Fibrella aestuarina BUZ 2: one gene and its partner. The main gene of each other region encodes a partner of the protein of the gene in region 2 in a complex. Links are inferred from orthologs where the notes say so. Each region holds a gene or a part of one and is shown on either strand. Other genes may lie near its edges. The genes, in order: FAES_RS10570 and accD.

Region 1 (3,206 bases), 1.5 Mb from region 2 along the record:
GCAGGATGCGGCCTCGCTCAACAGCAAACGCATCAACGAACTTAACGGTAGCAAGAAGAAGCGGGTACGCGACAAGCAATCGCAGATGCTGAAAGACCTGTTTCTGGAAAAGCAGGTGCGCGAAAGCATGGAAAGCGTCGTGCCCATTCAGTTTGGCCGCAAATTCCGCCTCACCGATTCGTGCAGCGTCACCTTCATCCCGGCCGGGCACTTGCTTGGCGCGGCCCATATTGTGGTCGACGTTTTCGAGAACGGGCAGAAGAAAAGCATCTGCTTCTCGGGCGACATTGGCCGCAAGAACTACCCGCTCCTGGTCGATCCGGCTACGGTGCCTCCTGTCGACTACCTCGTCTGCGAATCGACCTACGGCAATCGCCTGCACGTCGATCAGATGAGCCCGGAAGATGCCCTCGCCGATGTGATCAAACGGACCTGCATCGACATCCCGGGGCGGCTTATCATCCCGTCGTTCTCGGTGGGACGTACCCAGTCGCTTCTGTACACGCTCAACCGGCTCTACACCGAGCGCGGCTTTCAGCCCATCAAGGTGTTTTCGGATAGCCCCATGGGCCTGGAAAGCACCAAGGTGTATCAGAAGAACATCCGGCAGTTGAGCAAGGAGGCGCGGGAGTTTTACGAAGAAAACGAGACAATCTTCGACTTCGACAACTTCGAATTCCTGGAGTCGACCAAAGCGAGTAAGGCCGTCAGCGATTACAACGAGCCGTGCATCATTATTTCGTCGTCGGGCATGGTGCAGGGCGGGCGCGTGGAATACCACGTAGCCGCCAACATCGAAAACCCGTACTGCACAATCCTGATTATCGGATACTGCGCCGAAGGCACGCTCGGCTGGCGACTGCTCAATGGGCAGCCTACGCTGACGATCAAAGGCGAGGAGAAGCAGGTGATGGCCAACATCGAGCGCATCGACGTATTCAGTGGCCACGGCGACCGCGACGATCTGCTAAACTTCGTGCGGATGCAATCGCCCGAGCAGTTGAAGAATGTATTTTTGGTGCACGGAGAAACCAGCAGCATGGAGGCCTTCCGGGGCACGCTTGCCGAAGCTGGTTATACCCATGTTGAAATCCCCGCCAAGGGGCAGAGTTATGAACTTTAATTAGCGAAGGCTTAGAGCGTAGGGCTTGGGGGGTATCGTCCGTGGTTTATTCGTACACCCAAGCCCTACACCCCAAGCCCTACGCGCACTCTATGAGAACTTATCTCGACTTTGAGAAGCCGCTGGCTGATCTGGAAGGCCGGTTAGACGAACTGAAGCGGCTGGGTGAAACCAGCAAAGTGGATGTGACGGAAGCCATTGCGTCGCTGGAAGAAAGCATCGCCAAGCTGCGGGCCGAACTGTTTAACAACCTCACCCGCTGGCAGCGGGTGCAACTCTCGCGCCATCCCGACCGCCCCTACACGCTCGATTATATTGAGCGCATGTGCGATCAGTTTATCGAATTGCACGGCGACCGCACCGTGCGCGACGATCCGGCGATGGTGGGTGGTTTCGCCGAAATAGATGGCCAGACCATCATGATCATCGGGCAGCAGAAAGGGCGCAACACCAAGCAACGGCAGCAGCGGAATTTCGGCATGCCCAACCCCGAGGGCTACCGCAAGGCCCTGCGACTGATGAAAATGGCCGAGAAGTTCAACAAGCCCATCGTTACGCTGATCGATACGCCGGGTGCGTTTCCGGGCCTCGAAGCTGAAGAACGGGGACAGGGCGAGGCCATCGCCCGCAACCTCAAGGAAATGTTTATGCTGAAGGTGCCGGTGATCTGCATCGTCATCGGCGAAGGCGCTTCGGGCGGGGCGCTGGGCATTGCCATCGGCGACCGCGTGATGATGCTCGAAAACACCTGGTACTCGGTTATTTCCCCCGAAAACTGCTCGACGATCCTCTGGCGGAGCTGGAATTACAAAGAACAGGCGGCCGAAGCCATGAAGCTGACCGCTGCCGACATGCAATCGTTCCGCCTGGTCGACGGCATCATCGACGAACCTACGGGCGGCGCCCACGCCGACCACGCGGCGATGGCACAGATCCTTAAAGACACGATCCTCAACACCATCGCCGAACTCAACACCCTGACCGCCGACGAGCGTATCGATCAGCGCATCGAGAAATTCTGCTCGATGGGGGTGGTGATTGAGTAAACGTAGGTTGTAGGGTTTGTATTTACTGTAAACGGTTGGTTGACGCGCGATTTTGCTTCCGCGTCAGCCAACCGTTTACAGTAAATACAAACCCCCAAAACGAATCAATTTTCCCGCACCTCGCGGTTGCCCAATGCTTGGATGGGCCGATTGTTCTTCGGGTATTTCTGGGCGAATGCACCCTCCTGTCCGGCAGAAATAGCGACCGGGTTCTTGAAAATAAACCAGTCCTGCTGCTGGGTACAGCTTGCCGACATGGGCGAGTCAGCATAGGTGTAATAAGCCTTATTCTGGGGTAATAAATCGGCAGGGTTGATGCTGACGCCCGCCACCACGTTGGGTTGATCCTGCGTCGTGGGCAGGTTGGCGAGCACTTGTTGCAGAACGGCATTTTGTGGGCCATTCGTCAGAAAAACGCCTAGCACGATAATCGCGCCCGTTCGTTCATCCTGATTAACCAGATGCAACTCCATCGGAGCGGCCTTTCCGTTGAGGGTGTGCTCGCTGCCCCGGTGAACGTGAAACTGCTTCAGCAGGTACGTTACCCCATTATAGCTAATCGCGTTTTTGCCATCACCCAGCACCTCGATGGTGTGGCCGTCGTCGAGCACCTGCAAGGGCATCGACTGGTAACTAAACGTCAGCGCAGGCAGGCTCCCCTTCCGGGTTTCGGTCGTGTCGATGTCGATGGGCGACATTGCCTGTCCGGCGCAGGCCGGAGCCCCTTCCGATCGCCAGTTGGTTTGTTCGTAATTCCAGTCGGTAGGGGCGGGTGTTGCGTCGTCGGGTGCCGTTTTAGAGCAGCCCATAGCCGCGAGCAAAAGCAGCCCGACGGTGGCGGGGAAAATCCGGTTCATAACAGTTGAGTTCGTTGATCGCTATACTAGCTACGTCGAAATCAACCCTATTATTTCAATGGATTTAGTAACCGTTCCGTAAACAGGCCAAACCCGCCAGCCTAGCTCGTTAGTGCCAGCTTGATATGGGCGAGGTGATGTTGACCGTGCCACGCAACCATATCCAGCGCTGAAGCGAGC
Region 2 (3,096 bases):
TGGGCAGCAGGTAGTTAAGAAAGTAGTGAAGCCCTAATGCCGATGTTACAAACTTGGTAGCAACTGCTTCCAGGTACCCTTCATGCGGTTGTATTTGAGGGTGCTCGGCAAGGCTTTCCACCAGTATTTCGATAGCTCCACGGCAAACGAGGGCTGCATGTAGCAGTTGATGGCGCACCCTTCGCAGGCAGGCAGTCGGCCTTCAAGCGCCACCAGTTGCTGTACGGCGGCTGATCGGTATAGCTCGTGCAACTGATCGTTAATCGGGAACGTTTGCAAGCCCAGATGGTAGCAGGGGAGCACCAGTTCGTTTTGCGGCGAAATGACGATGGTGGTACTGGCCGCCCGGCAAACGGGCTTGTTGATGTGGTTACCGCCATCGCGCCGAAGCTGAACAAACCCATCGTTGAGGTACACGCTGGGCCGATTGCCCCACTGTGTCAGCGTTTGCAGCGCCGATTCGGGCAACGTACCCCCAACGCCATTGTACTCGAATACCGGATTCAGAATGAGCACCAACCCGTTCGGGCGGCAGATCTGCTCGTACATCGCCTCGATCTGACCGATGTTGTGTTCGAACACCGTGAACAGGATGTCAGGGCGCTCACCCAGCGAGTTGGCTAGCGCAATCGACTCCATCACTTTGTCGAAGCAACGTACCCCGCGGCCTTGGTCGTGTTCGGCAGCATTGGGCGAATCGAGCGAAAAATGCAGCATATCGACCAGTCCCCGCAGCCGTTCGGCCTGTTTGGGGTACAGCAATCCGTTGGTCGTGATGGTGGTAATAAAACCCTGCCGTTTGGCTTCGGCGAGCAATTCGGGCAGTTGGCGATGAAGGAGGGGTTCGCCACCCGTAAAATCGACAACCCGCACGCCCAGCCGCCGAAGGTCCCGCAGATTAGCCCGTACCTGATCGAGAGTTACGTAAGGCGAAGGCTTCTCCCAGATGTCGCAGAAGCCACACGTTGCGTTACAGCGGTACGTGACGTAATAATTGCACAAAACCGGGTGACGAACGAGGCGCATAGATAGGGACGCTAGGAGTAGGGGCTGGGGCGCAATGGTGCTAGTTGCCCCGTGCCTTACGCCCCCAGTCCTACGCTAATTCAGCATTTTCAACAAGCTGCTCAGCTTGTCTTTCAGGTCTTTACGGTCGACGATGAAATCGAGGAAGCCGTGTTCCAGTACGAATTCAGCGCTCTGAAAGCCTTTGGGTAAGTCTTTACCAATGGTTTCCCGAATGACGCGCGGCCCGGCAAAACCAATCAGTGCCCCCGGCTCGGCGATATTGAAGTCGCCCAGCATGGCGTATGACGCTGTCACACCACCCGTGGTAGGGTCGGTCAGCAGCGAAACGTAAGGGAGGCCTGCTTCTGACAGCCGCGCCAGCTTGGCCGATGTTTTCGCCATCTGCATCAGCGAGAAACCGGCTTCCATCATCCGGGCACCCCCCGACCGCGAAATCATCAGAAACGGCGTTTTGTTGGCCAGCGCGTAATCGATCGCGCGGGCAATTTTCTCGCCAACCACCGAGCCCATCGACCCGCCAATGAACCCGAAATCCATGCAGGCGACGGTGATTTCAGTGCCATTCATAGGTCCATGAGCCGTTCTGACGGCATCTTTCAGGCCCGTTTTAGCCACGGTGGCCCGAATCCGGTCGGGGTATCGTTTTGTATCGGTAAAACCCAGCGGGTCTGCCGAGATCATATTCTCATCGAGTTCGGTAAACTCATTGCCATCAAAAAGCAGTGAGAAATAGGCGTCCGAGCCTACTTTTTCGTGGTAATTGCAATGGACACACGTATACGCGTTCAGCTTATGCTCACGGGTATGCATCACCTGTTTGCAATTCGGGCACTGATACCACAACCCATCGGGGGCCTCCCGCTTCATTTCGGTCGGGGTCTGAATGCCCTTATCCTTTCGTATAAACCAAGACATGTTTGTCGAGCTAAAAGAAAGCAAAGATACGAAGGGGAAAATGAGGTTGGCTGTTTGACGGCTGATGTTTACGGATGCGCCGTCGAACAGCCAACCCTTATTTGGCCATAAATGCCCGCCGACTGACGGGGTCGTGCCGTTCGAGCGCGTAGCGCAGGGCCGTACGCGGCAATTGGCGGGCATGGTCGTGCAGGAATTCGTTGAGGGCATCAAGGTTACGTTTGCCCACTTCGCGCAGCATCCAGCCCATCGCCTTGTGAATCAGATCGTGACGGTGGGTGATCAGTTGCTCGACCAGGGCAAACGTATCGCTAAACTGCCCGTGCCGGATAAACTGCCAGGTGGTCACCAGGGCAATCCGTTGGCTCCAGAGGTGATCCTGCTGGGCCAGTTCATACAGCAAGGTCCGGTCAGCCGTGAGCAAAGGCAGCCCCAGTAGGGTGGGGCAACTGCTATCGACCAGGTCCCAGTTGTTGATGAATTGCCGGTTGGCAACGTACCTGTCGGCCAAGGCCTGCCGTAGCACCGTTCCGCCCCGTTTGGCCTGTAGATTCCAGATCAGCAGGCCCACCATGCGGCACTCGTGGTATGGGTCCTGAACGAGTTGCTCAGTATCGGCAATGGCCAGGTTGCGAAACTGCCGGGCCAAGGCGTGTTGTTGCGGCATCGACAGACCCAGAAACACATCGCCCTCCCCGTATTGGCCGGCCTGTGTTTTGAAATAACGAGCTGCGAAAGCGGCGCGCTCAGGTTGTTCCTGCGCCAGTATAGTTTGCCGAACGGTCTGGTAGTCTGGGGTCATGGGGTACCAACGAAAAGGCACGAGCCGAAGCCCGTGCCAATAAAGACAAATCAAGTGGGTGTTGCCTAATCGAACAGGCGTGAGCGAATCAGCTCGTGGTCGGGCAACAGTGGAATTTCGTACAGCATTACCCGGTGACGGCTAAAAGCCGGAGCTTCCAACTCGCGCTCGCTGAAGCGGTTTTGCAGAAAATCGGTGATGAGTTGCTTCACCTCTTCCGTATCGTCGGGTCGGGTCGGGTTCAACGTGATGCCGTTATAGCCAGCATGATCGTTCGTCCCCAGCCCATTGGCATACGGACCAGGTACGGGTGGCACTGGTACCGGCCCGCTGTGCGTAAACGTAGGTGT

The links.
Region 1: the proteins of accD (region 2) and FAES_RS10570 are in contact, whole or in part, in a solved structure (PDB 8UXZ), measured with the Escherichia coli proteins. The link is inferred for Fibrella aestuarina BUZ 2 from one-to-one orthologs.

What each region holds. Positions count from the first base shown.
Region 1 is NC_020054.1:2,588,618-2,591,823, forward strand. What follows is about bases 313-3,192. They hold FAES_RS10570 (acetyl-CoA carboxylase carboxyltransferase subunit alpha), read left to right. Parts: upstream 313-1,215; coding sequence 1,216-2,169; downstream 2,170-3,192. Other genes in these bases: FAES_RS10565 (MBL fold metallo-hydrolase RNA specificity domain-containing protein), read left to right, coding at 313-1,123; FAES_RS10575 (carbonic anhydrase), read right to left, coding at 2,274-3,026; FAES_RS10580 (YfiT family bacillithiol transferase), read right to left, coding at 3,128-3,192. Outside these bases: more of FAES_RS10565, read left to right, coding at 1-312; more of FAES_RS10580, read right to left, coding at 3,193-3,206. UniProt on the Escherichia coli protein: Component of the acetyl coenzyme A carboxylase (ACC) complex. First, biotin carboxylase catalyzes the carboxylation of biotin on its carrier protein (BCCP) and then the CO(2) group is transferred by the carboxyltransferase to acetyl-CoA to form malonyl-CoA.
Region 2 is NC_020054.1:1,135,006-1,138,101, forward strand. The notes cover bases 24-2,793. They hold accD (acetyl-CoA carboxylase, carboxyltransferase subunit beta), read right to left. Parts: upstream 1,945-2,793; coding sequence 1,102-1,944; downstream 24-1,101. Other genes in these bases: FAES_RS04495 (T9SS type A sorting domain-containing protein), read left to right, coding at 24-37; FAES_RS04500 (radical SAM protein), read right to left, coding at 46-1,026; FAES_RS04510 (DNA alkylation repair protein), read right to left, coding at 2,042-2,746. Also shown: more of FAES_RS04495, read left to right, coding at 1-23; cell division protein FtsZ, read right to left, coding at 2,812-3,096.